Regions from separate parts of the Cupriavidus sp. MEYA8 genome, predicted to be linked through region 1. Evidence: predicted binding sites of a transcription regulator. Region 1 holds the regulator's gene; each other region holds the start of a gene.

The links. The regulator sigma-54, encoded in region 1, starts transcription at its own class of promoters, with help from an activator protein. The targets are predictions, from matches to a motif close to TGGCANGNAANCTGCTTT.
Region 2: a site for sigma-54 is predicted at 3,099-3,116, ahead of AC5WJ1_RS07050 (PQQ-dependent methanol/ethanol family dehydrogenase). Genes of this name have one in related genera too.
Region 3: a site for sigma-54 is predicted at 1,966-1,983, ahead of AC5WJ1_RS17155 (ammonium transporter). Genes of this name have one in related genera too.
Region 4: a site for sigma-54 is predicted at 1,362-1,379, ahead of urtA (urea ABC transporter substrate-binding protein). Genes of this name have one in related genera too.

What each region holds. Positions count from the first base shown of each region.
Region 1 is NZ_CM181221.1:359,136-363,739, reverse strand. It holds gene lptC (LPS export ABC transporter periplasmic protein LptC) at 1-355, shown strand, start outside; gene lptA (lipopolysaccharide transport periplasmic protein LptA) at 477-1,124, shown strand; gene lptB (LPS export ABC transporter ATP-binding protein) at 1,193-1,993, shown strand; gene AC5WJ1_RS01695 (RNA polymerase factor sigma-54) at 2,149-3,627, shown strand; gene hpf (ribosome hibernation-promoting factor, HPF/YfiA family) at 3,676-4,026, shown strand; gene ptsN (PTS IIA-like nitrogen regulatory protein PtsN) at 4,395-4,604, shown strand, end outside.
Region 2 is NZ_CM181221.1:1,522,613-1,527,216, reverse strand. It holds gene pqqE (pyrroloquinoline quinone biosynthesis protein PqqE) at 1-858, shown strand, start outside; gene AC5WJ1_RS07055 (c-type cytochrome) at 876-1,196, opposite strand; gene AC5WJ1_RS07050 (PQQ-dependent methanol/ethanol family dehydrogenase) at 1,281-3,032, opposite strand; gene AC5WJ1_RS07045 (ABC transporter permease) at 3,241-4,050, opposite strand; gene AC5WJ1_RS07040 (ABC transporter substrate-binding protein) at 4,061-4,604, opposite strand, start outside.
Region 3 is NZ_CM181222.1:3,717-8,320, forward strand. It holds gene AC5WJ1_RS17135 (class I adenylate-forming enzyme family protein) at 1-45, shown strand, start outside; gene AC5WJ1_RS17140 (CreA family protein) at 79-555, opposite strand; gene AC5WJ1_RS17145 (acyl-CoA thioesterase) at 572-1,057, opposite strand; gene AC5WJ1_RS17150 (HU family DNA-binding protein) at 1,239-1,520, opposite strand; gene AC5WJ1_RS17155 (ammonium transporter) at 2,015-3,217, shown strand; gene AC5WJ1_RS17160 (mechanosensitive ion channel family protein) at 3,390-4,232, shown strand; gene AC5WJ1_RS17165 (Bcr/CflA family multidrug efflux MFS transporter) at 4,237-4,604, opposite strand, start outside.
Region 4 is NZ_CM181221.1:1,031,563-1,036,166, forward strand. It holds gene cyoB (cytochrome o ubiquinol oxidase subunit I) at 1-57, shown strand, start outside; gene cyoC (cytochrome o ubiquinol oxidase subunit III) at 63-701, shown strand; gene cyoD (cytochrome o ubiquinol oxidase subunit IV) at 701-1,078, shown strand; gene urtA (urea ABC transporter substrate-binding protein) at 1,434-2,690, shown strand; gene urtB (urea ABC transporter permease subunit UrtB) at 2,886-4,529, shown strand; gene urtC (urea ABC transporter permease subunit UrtC) at 4,529-4,604, shown strand, end outside.

The DNA of each region.
Region 1 (4,604 bases):
CGCGCTGCGCGCCTATGAACCGGACCGTCCGCCGGTGACGGCACGGGCCGACCTTGGCCGCATGAACGCCGAAGGCTCGGTGATCGACCTGTACGGCAACGGCCATGTGCTGCGCCAGCAGGGCGCCGACGCCTCCAAGGATCCGCAGCTGACCGCCGCGTCGAGCTATTTCCAGCTGCTGGTCAATGACGACATCGTCAAGACCGACAAGCCGGTAAAGCTGACGCGCGGACCCTCGGTGATGACCGCGAACGGGCTGATCTTCAACAACGTCACCCGCGAAGTACAATTGCTCGGCAATGTACGCGGCACCATCGTCACCGGGCCGTCTCCGGGCCGTACGCCGGGACGCTGACCCGGCCCGCGCGGCCGGCCGCCGCGCAACGGCAATAACGCTGCGCGCCCTGCCTGCCCCGCAAGACCCGCATAACCCGGCCTAACCCGCACCACCACGCCCTCTAGCCACCGCTGCCAACATGACTGCATCCCTGACGACTTCGTCCCGCCGACACGCCGCCCCGGCCCTGCTCGCCACGGCCATGGCCATCGGCCTGCTGCTGGCCCAGCCCGCGCTGGCCGAGCGCGCGGACCGCGACAAGCCGATGGTGCTCGAGGCCGACAACGCCAGCTACGACGACGTCAAGCAGATCTATACGCTGACCGGCAACGTGGTGCTGACCAAGGGCACGATGATCCTGAAGTCGGATGCGGCCGAGCTGCGCACCGACCCCGAGGGCTACCAGTTCGCGGTGGCCACCGCCAAGGCTGGCAAGCAGGCCTATATCCGGCAGAAGCGCGAGGGCGTCGACGAATACATCGACGGCTGGGGCGACCGCATCGAATACGACGGCAAGCAGGAGCTGTCCAAGCTGATCGGCAACGCGCGCATGGCGCGCCTGCAGGGCGCCAAGATGCTCGACGAGATCCGCGGCGCGGTGCTGACCTACGACAGCCGCAAGGAGTTTTACACCGCTGCCGGCGGCAGCGACAACACCTCGGCCGCCAATCCGTCGGGCCGCGTGCGCGCGGTGCTGTCGCCGCGGCAGAACCCGAATGCGCAGGGTTCGGGCAGCGGCTCGCCGCTGGACCTGAAGCCGGCGCCCGCGCCCGCCAACAAACCCTGACGCCTCGCGGGGACCGATGCCCTGCAAGGACCGCCTCCCCGCCTGAAACGCTGAACGCCAGACTGCCAATGACCGATACCGCCACCATCGCCGAAAAGCCTTCCGTCCAAGCCACGGCCGTCCTCGAAGGCGGCAGCACGCTGGTCGTGCGCCACCTGAAGAAGCGCTATGGCTCGCGCACGGTGGTCAAGGATGTCTCGCTGGACGTGAAGAGCGGCGAAGTGGTTGGCCTGCTCGGCCCCAACGGCGCGGGCAAGACCACCTCGTTCTACATGATCGTGGGGCTGGTGAACCTGGACGAGGGCGATATCGTGCTCGACGGCGACCACATCAGCGGCCTGCCGATCCACGAACGCGCGCGCATGGGCCTGTCCTACCTGCCGCAGGAAGCATCGGTCTTCCGCAAGCTCAACGTCGAGGAAAACATCCGCGCCGTGCTCGAGCTGCAGGTGGAAAACGGCAAGCCGCTGGCCAGGGCCGAGATCGACCGCAGGCTCGACGCGCTGCTCGACGACCTGCAGATCGCGCACCTGCGCAACAACCCGGCGCTGTCGCTGTCGGGCGGCGAACGCCGCCGCGTGGAAATCGCGCGCGCGCTGGCATCGTCGCCGCGCTTCATCCTGCTGGATGAACCGTTCGCCGGCGTGGACCCGATCGCAGTGGGCGAGATCCAGCGCATCGTCAGCTTCCTGAAGGCGCGCAACATCGGCGTGCTGATCACCGACCACAACGTGCGCGAGACGCTTGGCATCTGCGACCACGCGTACATCATCAGCGAAGGCACCGTGCTTGCCGCCGGGCGGCCCGAAGAGATCATCGCCAACGAATCGGTGCGGCGCGTCTACCTGGGCGAAAACTTCCGCATGTGATGTACTGGCCTGCCCGCGGCGGCAGGCCATTGATTCTGCCTGGTTTCACCCCCATCATCTGCATGTGGGACAGCCCACTGCCGGCGTCGATCAAGCCGCGACATCGATAGCAATTTCCGTTCCAACAACGGAAAGATGCGCATAAAATAGGTCGCATGAAACCGTCGCTACAGCTCCGCCTCTCCCAGCACCTGGCACTGACGCCGCAACTGCAGCAGTCGATCAGGCTGTTGCAGCTTTCGACGCTGGAATTGCAGCAGGAAGTCGAACAGGCGCTCACGGAAAACCCCCTGCTCGAACGCGAGAACGACTGGATCGAAAGCCCGCTGCGCGTGGCCGCCGATGGCTCGGTCAACCTGCAGAGCGCGCCCGCGCCGGCACCGGCCGAACCGCAAGGCAACGGCGAGGCGCGCGCCGAGGGCGCGGGCGATGACGACAGCTACGGCGACAGCAACAGCGGCGACGACTATGGCGGCGACTGGAGCCTCGACGATTTCGCGCGCCGCCCGCAAGGCGACGAAGACGAGAAGACGCCGATGCAGCTGCGTGAGGCCGAGCCCACGCTGCGCGAATACCTGATGGAACAGCTCACGCCGCTGAAGATCTCGGTGCGCGACAAGGGCCTGGCCATCTTCCTGATCGAATCGCTCGACGACGACGGCTACCTGAGCGCGACGCTCGAAGAGATCTGCGCCGAACTGCCCGAAGAACTCGAATTCGAGATCGAGGAAGTACAAGCGATGCTGACGCTGCTGCAGAGCTTCGACCCGCCGGGCGTCGGCGCGCGCAACGCGGCCGAGTGCCTGGGCCTGCAATTGCGCCGGCTGCAGCATCCGCAGCGCGAGTTGGCGCTGAACATCGTGCATAACCACCTCGAGCTGCTGGCCGTGCGCGACTACACGCGCCTGAAAAAAGCGCTGCAGGTAGACGAGCCTGCACTCAAGGCCGCGCATGAACTGATCCGCTCGCTGGCACCCTACCCGGGCCACGCATACAGCCGCCCCGAAGCCGACTTCGTCGTGCCCGATGTGTTCGTGCGCAAGAGCGGCAGCGGCTGGATCGCGCAGCTCAATCCGGATGTGATGCCGCGGCTGCGCATCAATGACATGTACGCGCAGATCCTGCGCGGCGCCAAGGGCGAGTCGGGTACCGCAGGCCTGCAGCAGAAACTGCAGGAAGCGCGCTGGCTGATCAAGAATATCCAGCAAAGGTTCGACACGATCCTGCGTGTCTCGCAGGCCATTGTCGAGCGTCAAAAGAACTTTTTCACGCACGGCGAAATCGCCATGCGCCCCTTGGTTTTGCGGGAGATTGCCGATACACTGGGATTACACGAGTCAACCATCTCCCGGGTGACGACCAATAAATACATGGCAACGCCGATGGGTACTTTCGAACTGAAGTACTTCTTCGGCAGCCACGTGTCCACCGAGACCGGTGGCGCGGCTTCATCAACGGCCATCCGCGCCTTGATCAAGCAACTGATAGGAGCCGAAGACCCGAGGAATCCCCTTTCCGACAGTCGCATCGCCGAACTGCTGGGTGAGCAAGGCTTCGTTGTCGCACGACGCACCGTAGCCAAATATCGCGAAGCCCTGAAGATCCCCGCAGTGAATCTCCGCAAGTCTTTGTAGCCGAGCCCACCGCCTGCCTGGTGAGGCTCTTTCAGAAGGAGAAGCGCTATGAACTTCAAGATCAGTGGACACCACCTTGACATCACGCCGCCGTTGCGTGAGTACGTGGAAACGAAGCTGGAGCGAATCGTCAGGCATTTCGATCAGGTCATTGGCGTTAGCGTGCTGCTCTCTGTCGACAATCACAAGGAAAAGGACAGGCGGCAATATGCGGAAATCAATCTACATCTCAGGGGCAAGGACATCTTCGTTGAAGCGCATCATGAAGACCTGTATGCAGCGATCGACGCACTAGTCGACAAGCTGGACCGTCAGGTACTGCGCTACAAGGACCGCGTGCAAGGCCACGACCGCGAAGCGGTCAAGTACCAGATGGCCGCAGCGCAGATGCAGCAATGAGCGTGCCCGGTGGCCCCGCAGAGGGCCGCTGAATCAAAACTGAACAGGCAAGCCGCGCGTAGCGCGGCTTTTTTGCGCCTGCGGCGCTGTGGCGCCTGCGCAAAGGGCCTGTCACCCGTTTGAGACGGAGTGTTCGCAACGGCCGCGGCAGGGTGTATGCTGCGCCATACATGCAGGGCCGCATCCTGCCCGCGCCCGGTTAAGGTGCGGACGCCAACCGGGCGGCGCTGCGCTGCACAATCACAGGGAGGCTGCTGCTCTATAATGGCCGGACGCCTCGGCGTTGCCGGCGACCGGCAGCCCCTGAGCCACACACTGCCCGGCGGAACGGCGGAACCGCCCGCTAACTGAACTCCTGCGCATCGCCCATGAATCGTTTGGCCAAATTGCTGCCACCCGGCAACATCACCCTCGACGTCAGCGTCACCAGCAAGAAGCGTGTGTTCGAGCAGGCCGGGCTCCTCTTCGAGAACAACCATGGCGTGGCGCGCGCCACCGTGACGGACAACCTGTTTGCGCGCGAGTCACTGGGCTCCACCGGACTTGGCGCCGGCGTGGCGATCCCTCACGGCCGCATC
Region 2 (4,604 bases), 1.2 Mb from region 1:
GTGGGCCTGACCGACGCCAGGCTCGCGGCGTTGCGCGAGGCCGGGCTGGACCATATCCAGCTGTCCTTCCAGGACTCCACGCGCGAGCTCAACGACTTCCTGTCCAGCACCCGCACCTTTGACCTGAAGCAGCGCGTTGCCCGGATGATCAAGGCGCACGCCTACCCGATGGTGATGAACTGCGTGCTGCACCGGCACAACCTGCCGCATGTCGGCACCATCATCGAGATGGCGCTGCAGATGGGAGCGGAATACCTGGAGCTGGCCAATACCCAGTACTACGGCTGGGCGTGGGAGAACCGGCTTGCGCTGCTGCCCACGCGCGAGCAGTTGCTGGAGGCCGAGGCCGTGGTCAGGGAATACCGCGCGCGCATCGGCAAGCGCTGCCAGGTCCTGTTCGTGGTGCCCGACTATTTCGAGGACCGGCCCAAGAAGTGCATGAATGGCTGGGGCACGACCTTCCTGGGCGTGGCGCCCGACGGGACCGCCCTGCCGTGCCATGCGGCGCGCATGCTGCCGGGGCTGGCGCTGCCGAATGTGACGACGCAGGGGTTGCGCGAGATCTGGCGCGACAGCGAGGCATTCCGCCGCTTTCGCGGCACGGCATGGATGCAGGAACCGTGTCGGTCCTGCGACCACCGCGAGGAGGACTACGGCGGCTGCCACTGCCAGGCCTTCCTGCTGACCGGCGACCCCGCCGCCACGGACCCGGTCTGCGAGCGCTCCGCCGACCACGGCAAGGTCAGCAAGATCGTGCTGCAGGGACGGCTGGCGGCCCTGCATCCGCGTGGCGAAGGCGAGCCGATGGTGTTCCGCAGCGATGGCAACTCCCTGCGCCTGAGCGCTGCGCGCAAGTAAAGAAAGCTCCCGCGTTCCTACCCTGCGTTCAACACCCACTCCGCGAGCTGCTTCGCATCCGCCTCGCCGAGATTCCCATGCGCCGGCATCGGCACCGGCCCCCACACCCCCTTGCCGCCTTCGCGGATCTTCCTGGCCAGCCGCCCGGCTGCCTGGCTGTCCCCTTTGTATTTCGCCGCCACTTCGGCGAAGCCGGGCCCCACCAGTTTCGACTGCATGCCGTGGCAGGCAAAGCAGCCGTTCTTGTCGGCCAGTGCCTGCATCTCGGCCGCCGTGCCCGCCTGCGCCGCGCAAGGCAGCAGTACCGCCGCTGCCAGCGCCATCCATTCCTTCTTCATACCCTTGTCTCGCTGTTTCGTTCTGCCGGCACGCCGGCATCGGCATCGCGATGCCAGCGTGCATGCCCATCGACTAGCCCGCGTTCAGCTCTTGTGCAGCTTGAACACCCACACCGATCCGCCCTGCTCCAGGAAATTCACCCGCTTGGCGACTTCCCCGCCCCACAGCGGCACCGCGCCGCCCCAGCCCGATACCACGGCCACATACTGCTCGCCGTTGTCCTCCCACGTGACCGGCGGCGCCACCACGCCGCTGCCGGTCTGGAACTTCCACAGTTCCTTGCCGGTCCGCGCGTCGGCTGCCTTCAGGTAGCCCTCCGGCGTGCCCCAGAACACCAGGCCGCCGGCGGTGGTCATCGCGCCGCCCCACAGCGGCGCGCCGTTCTTCGCCTCCCAGACGATCTTGCCGGTCTTGGGATTGATCGCGCGCAGCGCGCCGATGTAGTCCTGGTTCAGCGGCTGGATGGTGAAGCCCGCGCCCAGGAAAGCCGCCCCCTTCTTGTAGCTGACCGGCTCGTTCCAGATGTCCATGCCCCATTCGTTGGCCGGCACATAGAACAGGCCGGTCTGCGGGCTGTAGGCCATCGGCTGCTGGTTCTTGCCGCCGAGGAAGCCGGGCGCGGCGAACACGGACTTGCCCTTCTTCGCGTCGGCGACGGCGGCCGGGTCGCCGGGACGGCCTTCGCTGATAAAGTCGGGCCGGCCGGTCTTCAGGTCGATGCCGCTGGCCCAGGTGATCTTCCTGACGAAGGGAAAGGCGTTGACCAGCTTGCCGCTGCGCGCGTCGTTGACATAGAAGAAGCCATTGCGGTCGGCCTTGCCGCCCATGCGCTTGCCATCGAGGTCGAAGGTCACGAACTCATTGACGCCGTCGAAGTCCCAGCCGTCGTTCGGCGTGTTCTGGTAGTGCCAGACGATCTTGCCGGTGGCCGGATCGATCGCCACCGTCGACGCGGAGTAGAGATTGTCGCCCTTGCGGATATGGCTGTTCCACGGCCCCGGGTTGCCCGTGCCGAAGTACACCAGCCCGGTGGCCGGATCATAGGTGCCGCCCAGCCAGGTGGCAGCGCCGCCGGTCTTCCAGGTCTCGCCAGGCCAGCTGGCGTTCTCGGCACCGGTCACGCCGATCTCGGTCTTGTTGCCGTCCTTGTCGTACTTGTACCCCATGTGGCCTTCCACGACCGGGCGCGACCACACCAGTTGGCCGGTTTTGGCATCGCGCGCATCGACGCGGCCGACCACGCCGAATTCGCCGCCCGAGATGCCGGTCAGCACCATGCCCTTGACGATCAGCGGCGCGGCCGTGTACGAGTAGCCGGCCGCGTAGTCCTCCAGCTTTTCCTTCCACACCACCTTGCCGGTCTTCTGGTCCAGCGCCACCAGCTGCGCATCCAGCGTACCGAAGATGACCAGGTTGTCGTAGAGTGCCGCGCCGCGGTTCACCACGTCGCAGCACGGCATGATGCCTTCGGGCAGGCGGTGCTCGTACTTCCACAGCTTGGCGCCGGTCTTCAGGTCGAGCGCGTAGATGCGCGAATACGATGCCGTCACGAACATCTTGCCGTCGTGGATCAGCGGCTGCGCTTCCTGGCCGCGCTGCTTCTCGCCGCCAAACGAGAACGACCACGCCGGCACGAGGTTGCCGACGTTCTTCGTATTGATGCGCGCCAGCGTGGAGTAGCGCTGCCCTTGCGGGCCCATGCCCCACGACAGCACGTCGCCGGGGGTCTTTGCGTCGTTCTCGATCATGGCGTCGGTCACCGCCGCCTGCGCGGCCACGCTGGCCGTAGCGGCCGCGACTGCCGTGGCAACCATCACTGCTCGTAACGTCCTCATTGCCTTCTCCTCTCTTTGTTTTGGTTTCCCACCGGTGCGCCAATGCACCACACACCAGACACGAACACGGCAATTCCCATGCCAATCGGATTGCCGCGCGAGCACGCCGGATGCGGCCGCATTGCGTGCCGGCGGCCGTGTCACCACGCAACACTGCGTTGCACCTGCTCCAGATCTGAACAGCCATCCATGCCGGGCGCGGCACGGTTCAAGCCTGCCCCCGGCGGGCCATGCCGCGCTGCGGGTCGTAGCCGTGCAGCGCCAGTGCAAAGAACACTGCCGCGCAGCCTGCCACCACCGCCAGGCTTACCGGAGCCACCTGCCCGTACAGCGCGAAGCGGATGGCCTCGACCGCATGCGTGAAGGGGTTGAAGCGCGCGAGCTGATAGACGATCTCCGCCCCCGATTCCTGCAGCTTCCACAGCGGATACAGCGCCGAGCTGACAAAGAACATCGGAAAGATCACGAAATTCATGGTGCCGGCAAAGTTCTCGAGCTGGCGCACATGGACCGACAGCAGCAGTCCCAGCGCGCCCAGCATCAGCGCAGCCAGCGCCATGGCGCCGCTTGCAAGCAGCAGGTGCAGCGGCTCGAAGCGGATGCCGAACATCATCGCCACCAGCAGGAACCCGGCCATCTGCAGCAGCGACAGCACCGTGCCCGCCACCAGCTTGCAGCCGAGCAGCCAGCCGCGCGGCAACGGTGCGGTCAGCAGCAGGCGCATCACGCCCATCTCGCGGTCGTACACCATCGCCAGCGACGACTGCATGCCGTTGAACAGCGCGATCATGCCGAGCAGCCCGGGCGCCACGTAGACCTTGTATTCGATGTAGGTCTCATACGGCGGCGCGATCGCGACGCCGAGCGCATTCTGGAAGCCGGCCGCGAACACCAGCAGCCACAGCAGCGGCCGCACCAGCGACGACAGCAGGCGCCCGGGCTGGCGCAGGTACTTGCGCAGCTCGCGCCCGCAGACGGCGCGCAGCGCGCGCCAGCGATGGATCAGCACGGTGGCCATGGGTTGCGCCTTACGAGGACGGGGCGCGGCACGGGGTGTCGGCCTCGTCCGCGCCCAGGGTGTCGAGGTTGTTCTTCGGGTGCAGCACGCCTTCCACCGGTGCCACGGCAACGACGCCGTCGGGGTGCGCCAGCATGACCGGCTGGCGCAACTGGCGGTCCCAGTGCCGGAACGACAGCGGCGGGCCCTTGAAGCCGTCCACCACCACCTTGCCGGTGACCAGCGCCTGTGCCTGCGCGGCAAAGCCGGCCTTCGGCTGCCTTGCCACGCTTTCCGCGATCGCCTTGATGGCCACCCATGCGGCCCAGTCGTAGCCCGTCATCGGGCGCCCCGCCGCGCGCGTGAAGCGCCGGTTGAGCTGCGGCCCGCCATTGCGCTCCCAGGCCCAGTGCCAGGCCTGGGCGCCGAGGCCGCTGGCACCCGCCACGGGGCGCGGCAGCTGCGTGGCATAGGGCACGCCGCGGGCAAACTCGCCGTCGGCATCGGCGACCACCACCACGTCGTAGTCGGTGCCGCTGGTCAGCAGGTTCAGGTTGGCCTGGTCGCGTTCGCGC
Region 3 (4,604 bases), on a different replicon from region 1:
ATCCTCAAGTCGAACCTGCGCAAGCTGTTCGACCAGGCAGCCTGACCAGCCGGCGGCAAACCACCAGCCGGCGGCGCTCTACTTGACGGGAATCGTCGTGCCGGCCGGAACCGGCACGGCGGTCACGCTGTTCTGCGGGCTGCCGCTGACGATGCGGTCCGAATAGGTCAAGTAGACCAGCGTATTGCGCTTGCGATCGACCGCGCGCACCACATGCAGGGTCTTGAACAGCACCGACATGCGCTCGGAAAAGACGTTGTCCTGCTGCTTCAGCGGCCCCTTGAAGGCGATGGTCCCCACCTGCCGGCACGCGATCGAGGCTTCCGGCGGGTCTTCTGCCATGCCCAGCTGGCCCTTGATGCCGCCGGTGCGGGCCCGCGACACGTAGCAGGTGATGCCCTCGACCTGTGGGTCGTCATAGGCTTCGATGACGACCTTGTCGGAGCCGGTCACGCGGAAATTGGTGCTGACGCTGCCGATCTCCTCGGCATGCGCGCCGCCCGTGGCCGCCGCGCAGGCGGCCAGGGCCAGGATCGTGCAGGATCGCTTCATCATGGTGGATGGCAACGTGTCAGGTCACCGACGACTTGATGTCGCCGTGGCGCTTTTCCATTTCCTGGCGCAGTGCACGGCGCTGCTGGGCGGCGGCAAAGCGCTGGCGCTCGACTTCATCGCGCGGCTCAAGCGGCGGCACTTCCGCCGGGGCGCCGTTGTCGTCGACCGCCACCATGGTGAAGTAGCAGCTGTTGGTGTGGCGCACCAGCTTGCTGCGGATATTCTCGGTCACGACCTTGATGCCGATCTCCATCGAGCTGCGGCCGGTAAAGTTGACCGAGGCCAGGAAGGTCACCAGCTCGCCCACGTGGATGGGCTGGCGGAACACCACCTGGTCAACCGACAGCGTCACCACGTAGCGGCCCGCATAGCGGCTGGCGCAGGCATACGCGACCATGTCCAGGTACTTCAGGATGGTGCCGCCGTGGACGTTGCCGGAGAAATTGGCCATGTCCGGCGTCATCAGCACGGTCATGGAAAGCTGGTGGGACAGGTCGTTCATGATGCGGGGAGTTCGGATCGGGGGCGCGGATTGCGGGGGCGGTCGCCCGGGCCGGCTGGCGGCATCCAGGCGCCGGCAGTTTAACCCGGATCGGCCCCGCCGTTGCCGGTCATCGCGCACGGCGCGCAAAACAAAAAAGCGGCCTGCCTGGCCGCTCTTTCACGCTGTGGACGCAAACTGCTTACTTCTTCTTGTTCACCGCGTCCTTGAAACCCTGTCCGGCGGAAAACTTGACCGTCTTGGCGGCCGGGATCTTGATGGTTTCGCCGGTGCGCGGATTGCGTCCGGTGCGCGCGGCGCGCTTGCCGGCGCTGAAGCTGCCAAAACCTACGAGCGTGACCGAATCACCCTTTGCCACTGCCTTCTTGATGCTGTCCAGCGCTGCGTTGAGCGCGCGCTCAGCGGCGGCGTTGCTCAGTTCTGCTTCCGTGGCGATGGCCGATACCAGTTCACCTTTATTCATGGCTGATTTCCCTTGTTGGTCGTCGTCACCGATGTGCTTGCCTGGCGGCAAAACATCGATCGGCGCAGTCTAATCTGCCCCTTGTGCGTTGAGCAATCCCCAGTGGCACCAATGCAACGAAAAAACCCCGCAAATCCTTGCTTGAGGCCGGTTAGCGGGCAATTTCCCGCTCTTTTCGCGCTTGTCACGGGCCCGCTTTGGCTGGCTGCGGCGTTGCGCCGCAAGGCAACGCTGTCACGGGCCCGGACCCGGCAAATGCCCGGAATTGGGGCGTCGCACCAAAACGGGTCAGCCGAACATGCCGGCGAAGCGCCATTCTGGCGCATATCAGGCACGGCCGCCGGCGCCCGGCTCCGACGTCCTGCGGGCCCGGTTCCCTGCGCGCGGCATTCCGGTGCGGATTCCGCCCACTCCGGTGCAGCCGGCACCAGGATGCAGCCGCAACTGGAATGCTTTTTGCGTACCCATGCGCCCATTTTGAGCATGAGGTCACTATGGACAACTGGAAGACCGGCACCGACGCCATGTTTATCCTGCTTGGCGCCATCATGGTGCTGGCCATGCACGCCGGCTTTGCTTTCCTCGAGCTAGGCACGGTGCGCAAGAAAAACCAGGTCAATGCACTGGTAAAGATTCTGGTGGATTTCGCAGTTTCCACGATTGCCTATTTCTTTATCGGTTACACCATTGCCTACGGCGTGCAATTCATGTCCGGGGCAGAAACGCTGGCCCAGAAAAGCGGTTACGACCTGGTCAAGTTCTTTTTCCTGGCGACTTTTGCCGCCGCCATTCCGGCGATTATCTCGGGCGGTATTGCCGAACGTTCGCGCTTCAATCCGCAACTGGTCGCGACCTTCGTTCTGGTCGGTTTTGTCTATCCCTTCTTCGAAGGCATTGCGTGGAACCAGCGCTACGGGGTGCAGGACTGGATCACACAGGTTGCCGGCGCGCCGTTCCATGACTTTGCCGGCTCGGTGGTCGTGCATGCGCTGGGCGGCTGGATCGCGCTGCCGGCGGTGCTGCTGCTCGGCGCGCGGCGCGGGCGCTACCAGAAGGACGGGCGCATCAGCGCCCATCCGCCTTCCAATATCCCGTTCCTGGCGCTGGGTGCGTGGATCCTGGCAGTGGGCTGGTTCGGCTTCAACGTGATGAGCGCGCAGACCGTCGACAAGATCAGCGGCCTGGTTGCGATCAATTCGCTGATGGCGATGGCCGGTGGCACGCTGGCGGCGTGGGCCGCCGGGCGCAATGATCCCGGCTTTGCCTACAACGGCCCGCTGGCCGGGCTGGTGGCGGTATGCGCCGGTTCGGACCTGATGCACCCGCTGGGCGCACTGATCACGGGCGGAGTTGCGGGCGCCCTCTTCGTCTATATGTTTACGCTGGCGCAGAACAGGTGGCATATCGACGATGTGCTGGGCGTCTGGCCGCTGCACGGGCTGTGCGGCGCCTGGGGCGGCATCGCCGCGGGCATTTTCGGGGCCAGGGCACTGGGCGGGCTGGGCGGCGTGTCGCTCGGCGCGCAGCTGATCGGCACGGTGCTGGGGATCGTGGTGGCGCTGGCGGGTGGCACGCTGGTATACGGCGCGCTCAAGAAGCTGGTCGGCATCCGGCTCGATGCCGAAGGCGAGTTCAACGGCGCGGACCTGACGCTGCACCGCATCTCCGCCACGCCGGAGCGCGAAACCAACTGGTAAGGCGGTTGCGCCGCCCGGCGGCGCCTGGGCAAGCTGGCCTGCCGGCCCGCTTGTCTTGACAATTATTTGCTTGCACTTCGAGGCACGGCATTCCAATAATTGCCGTGCCCACGTATTGCGCCGCGTCAGCGCGCAGGGCTGCACCACTCACCCAAACCGAGAGGACACGCCGATGGATGCCACGACTTTCGACAACCTCAAGACCCTGGTGGTCGCCTATGCCACGCAGTTCGGGGTCAAGATCCTGGCAGCGCTAGCGTTCTGGGTCATCGGCCGATGGCTGATCCATTTTGTGGTACGGATGGTGCAGAACGCGCTCGGCAAGCAGAAGGTCGACCCGACGCTGCTGCGCTATGTGGGTTCGATCGTCACGGTCACGCTGAATGTGGTGCTGGTGATCGGCATCCTCGGCTACTTCGGCATCCAGACCACCACCTTCGCCGCGCTGATTGCCGCCGCCGGCGTGGCCATTGGCATGGCATGGTCGGGACTGATGTCGAATTTCGCGGCCGGCGCGTTCCTGGTGGTGCTGCGGCCGTTCAAGGTGGGTGACTTCGTTACCATTGGCGGCGTCACCGGCACGGTGCGCGAGATCGGGCTGTTCGCCACGTCGCTCGATACGCCGGACAACGTGCAGACCGTGATCGGCAATAACAAGATCTTCAGCGATACCATCCAGAACTTCACCGCCAATCCGTACCGGCGCGTGGAACTGAAGGCCCAGCTCGCGGGCAGCACCGACGTGGCCGATGCGGCGGCGCTGCTCAAGTCGCGCATCGCGCAGATCCCGAACGTGCTGCCGGAACCCGCGGTCGACGTGGAGATCCTGGAATTCACGCTGGTCGGGCCGGTGCTGGCGGTACGCCCGCATTGCCACAACGACCATTACTGGCAGGTGTACTTCGACACCAACCGCATCATCCGCGAGTGCTTCGGCCAGGCCGGCTATGCCGCGCCCATGCCGGCACACATGGTGGTCGTACAGCAGGCCGCCGCCTTGCAGCAGGCCGCCTGATTCGTCAGGCAGCCGCCCGGCCAGCGCCGGAGCTGCCGTAGTAACGCATCAGCACCGCGCCAGCGCCGCATAGCGCCATCACCACGGCCAGCGGCAGCGCGGTGCCGTCGCGCCACACGCTCACGGCCGCGCCGCCGAGCGTGCCCAGCGAAAACTGCAGCGTACCCATCAGTGCCGAAGCCGTGCCGGCGCGATGCCCCTGGTGCGCCAGCGCCAGCGCCGAAGCATTGGGCGTGACGCAGCCCAGCGCACCGATAAAGACGAAGAACGCCGCCAGCAGCACCGGCAGCGTCGCCAGTCCGGCCAGCGCCGCCACGGCCAGCACCGCGCCCGCGGCGCAAGGCGCCAGCAGCGCCCGTCCCAGGACCTGGT
Region 4 (4,604 bases), 670 kb from region 1:
ACCGAGGTCGAGCAGATCGAAACGCGCCATCTGCAGCGCATTGCTTCGCAGGCCTAAGAACCATGTCGACTCAAGTCCTAGACCGCATCCCCGCGCAGGCCGGAGCCTCGGCCCACGCCGACGCGCATGACCATGCGCACCACGATACCAGTGCCAATACGGTGTATGGCTTCTGGATCTACCTGATGAGCGACTGCATCATCTTCGCCGGGCTGTTCGCCACCTTCGCCGTGCTGCGCGGCGAGCTGGCGGGCGGGCCGTCGGCGAAGGAGCTGTTCGAGCTCAACTACGTGCTGGTGGAGACCTTCATCCTGCTGTTCTCCTCGATCACGTACGGCATGGCGATGATCTCGCTGCAGAACCGCAGCCTCAAGCACGTGCAGACCTGGCTCGGCGTGACGTTCCTGCTGGGCGCGGCGTTCATGGCGATGGAAATCAACGAGTTCCACCACCTGATCGCCGAAGGCGCCGGCCCGGGCCGCAGCGCGTTCCTGTCGTCGTTCTTCACGCTGGTCGGCACCCACGGCCTGCACGTCGCCAGCGGCATGCTGTGGATGATCGTGCTGATGTGGCAGCTGGGCAAGAAGGGCATCACCCCGACGCTCAGCAAGCGCCTGATGTGCCTGTCGCTGTTCTGGCACTTTCTGGACGTGGTCTGGATCGGCGTGTTTACCGTGGTCTACCTGATGGGACATCTGTGATGGCACAACACAACGCACCGGCGGCGCACGCCACTCGTGATTCGCATGGCGCGCATGCCGCGCACGACTCGCACAGCACCCACGCCAGCTTCAAGGGCTACGCGATCGGCTTCATCCTCGCGGTGATCCTGACCGTGATCCCGTTCAAGCTGGTGATGGACGGCAGCATGGACAAGGGCACGATCCTGTGGATCATCCTCGGCATGGCCGCGGTCCAGATCCTGGTCCACCTGAAGTACTTCCTGCACCTGGACACGTCGTCCGACCAGCGCAGCAACGTGATCGCGCTGCTGTTCACGGCGCTGATCCTGGTGATCGTCGTGGCGGGTTCGCTGTGGATCATGCACAACCTGAACACCAACATGATGGTGATGTAAGGACTGGCGTCCTGGCATCGGAAAACGGGGCCCCGCGAGGGGCCCCGTTTTTATTTGCGCCGCCGGCCGTCGGCGTGGTGCCCGGCCCTGGTGCGGCGGTGCGCACCGGCTGGCGTCTTCTGCAAGCGGTCCGCACAGAATTGCGTCGCTGCACGGGAGTGGTGCGTGCGCCGCCCGCACAGCTCTGGTGCACGGGGGCGGCCACGGATCGCGGCACCACCCGCGGGGCGCGCCAGTACGCCGTCTGCCGCCGGCACGGTGGGCACCAGCTCGTTTATCGCAGTGGCACGTTAGTTGCAGATGCATCACCCCGGGGAGCGTAGTCCCTAACCAACACCACAAACGGGAGCTGCAAATGCAACGACGTGACATGCTGAAGCTGTCGGCCATCGCCGCCGCGGCAATGATCGGTGCCAGCCCGCTGGCCATGGCGCAGTCCAAGGAACCGATCAAGGTCGGAATCCTGCACTCGCTGTCCGGCACCATGGCCATCTCGGAAACGTCGCTGAAGGACGTTGCCCTGATGACCATCGACGAGATCAACAAGAGCGGCGGCGTGCTCGGCCGCAAGCTGGAGCCGGTGGTGGTGGACCCGGCCTCCAACTGGCCGCTGTTCGCCGAGAAGGCGCGCCAGCTGGTCAGCAAGGACAAGGTCGCGGTGACCTTCGGCTGCTGGACCTCGGTGTCGCGCAAGTCGGTGCTGCCGGTCTATGAAGAGCTGAATTCGCTGCTGTTTTACCCGGTGCAATACGAAGGCGAGGAGATGTCCAAGAACGTCTTCTACACCGGCGCCGCGCCCAACCAGCAGGCGATCCCGGCGGTGGAATACCTGATGAGCAAGGAGGGCGGCGGCGCCAAGCGCTTCTTCCTGCTCGGCACCGACTACGTCTACCCGCGCACCACCAACAAGATCCTGCGCGCCTTCCTGAAGAGCAAGGGCGTTGCCGACAAGGACATCGAAGAGGTCTACACCCCGTTCGGCCACAGCGACTACCAGACCATCGTCGCCAACATCAAGAAGTTCGCCCAGGGTGGCAAGACCGCGGTGATCTCGACCATCAACGGCGATTCCAACGTGCCCTTCTACAAGGAACTGGGCAACGCCGGCCTGAAGGCCAAGGACGTGCCGGTGGTGGCGTTCTCGGTGGGCGAGGAAGAACTGCGCGGCATCGACACCAAGCCGCTGGTCGGCCACCTGGCGGCGTGGAACTACTTCATGTCGGTCAAGAACGCACAGAACGACGCCTTCAAGAAGCAGTGGGCGGCCTGGGTCAAGGCCAACAACCTGCCGGGCGGCGACAAGCGCGTGACCAACGACCCGATGGAAGCCACCTACGTCGGCATCCATATGTGGGCGCAGGCCGTGAAGAAGGCCGGCACCACCGATACCGACAAGGTGCGCGCGGCGATGTACGGCCAGACCTTCAAGGCGCCGGACGGCTTCACGCTGACCATGGGCGAGAACCACCACCTGTACAAGCCGGTGATGATCGGCGAGGTGAAGGGCGATGGCCAGTTCTCGGTGGTGTGGAAGACGCCGAAGGCGGTGCGCGCGCAGCCGTGGAGCCCGTTTATCGCCGGGAATGAAGGGAAGCCGGACAAGGTGATGTAAGCCTCGTTTGCTTGCCACCATCCGGCTCCCCTCTCCCGCTTGCGGGAGAGGGGCTGGGGGAGAGGGCGGGCGCTGGCAAATGCGACGGCGCTCACTTCGTCATAGATGCCGGCCCCCTCCCCCGACCCCTCTCCCGCGCGCGGGAGAGGGGAGCAAACAAACAGCTCGCTTCATTCCTGCCAATCGCAAGCTCCTATGCGCAATCCCTTATCCGTTCGAGTCGTGCCCTGGCTGCGCGCCCTGCTGGCAGCGCTGCTGCTGGCCTCGGCGCCGTGGGCCGCCGCGCTGACGCAGGCCGACCTGAAGCCGCTGGCCGAAGACGACTTCGACGCCAAGACCGCCGCGCTGTCCGCGCTGGCCAAGGCATCGCCCGCTGAAGCTGCACCGATCCTGAAAGCCCTGCAGGAGGACACCCTGCAATATGCGCCGTCGATCGGCATGGTGCGCCAGGACGGCGACAAGGTGGTCGATGCCATTACCGGCAAGTCCGTCACGGTCAAGCCGGACGAACTTGAATCCCTGACCCTGAACAACAGCCTGCGCGCACTGGTCGACAGCGCCGCCAGCAGCCTGCTGCTGCAATCGCCCGACATCGCGGTGCGCGCGCAGGCAATCGGCACCTTGCGCGAACAGCCGGAAAGCGCGTCGCTTGCCGCCGTGGAAGCCGCGCGCAAGGCCGAGGCCGATGCCGGCCTGCGCGCCAGCCTGGACGTGATCTGGGCCAACCTGGTGCTGGCAGAGCCCGCGGATCCAGGCGCGCACGATGCGCGGCTCGAAGCGATCCGCATCCTCGCCACGGACAGCAACCCGCAGAGCCGCCAGAAGCTTGCGCCGCTGGTCGAGCGCGACAGCGCCGGCAACTACCGCGAAGCGGATGCGGACGTGCGCCTGGCCGCGCAGCAGGCGCTGGACCAGCTGCGCAGCGACCAGCGCCGCGCCGAGCTGATCGGCAACCTGTTCGCCGGCCTGAGCCTGGGCAGCGTGCTGCTGCTGGCAGCGCTGGGCCTCGCCATCACCTATGGCCTGATCGGCGTCATCAACATGGCGCACGGCGAGTTCCTGATGATCGGCGCCTACGCGACCTACGTGGTGCAGTCGCTGTTCCGCGCCTATGCGCCGGATGCGTTCGCGTGGTACCTGCCCGCGGCGCTGCCGGCATCGTTCCTGGCGGCGGCGGCAGTCGGCTTCGTGCTGGAGCGGCTGGTGCTGCGCCACCTGTACGGCCGCCCGCTCGAAACGCTGCTGGCCACCTTCGGCATCAGCCTGCTGCTGATGCAGGCGGTGCGAACGCTGTTCGGCGCGCAGAACGTGGAAGTGGCCAATCCCGGCTGGATGAGCGGCGGCTTCGAATGGATGCCGGGACTGGTGATCCCGTACAACCGCGTGGTCATCATCCTGTTCGCGCTGGCGGTGGTGGCGGTGGCGTGGGCGGTGCTCAACCGCACGCGGCTGGGGCTGTTCGTGCGTGCCACCACGCAGAACCGCACCATGGCGGCGTGCGTGGGCGTGCGCACGTGGAAGGTCGACAGCTACGCCTTCGCCTTCGGTGCCGGCATCGCCGGGCTCGGCGGATGTGCGCTGTCGCAGATCGGCAATGTCGGTCCCGACCTGGGCCAGGCCTACATCATCGATTCGTTCATGGTGGTGGTGCTGGGCGGGGTGGGGCAGCTGGCCGGCACCATCGTGGGCGCATTCGGGCTGGGCATCATCAACAAGTTCATCGAGCCGTTCTATGGCGCGGTGCTGGCCAAGATCTTTGTCCTGGTGCTGATCGTGCTCTTCATCCAGAAACGGCCGCAGGGACTTTTCGCGCTCAAGGGGCGCAGCGCGGAGGCATGATGCAGCGATTCCAACCTGATTCTTCCGCGGCACCTTTCCGGCTTGCCGTGCCGGAACGCCAGTCGCTGTTCTCGC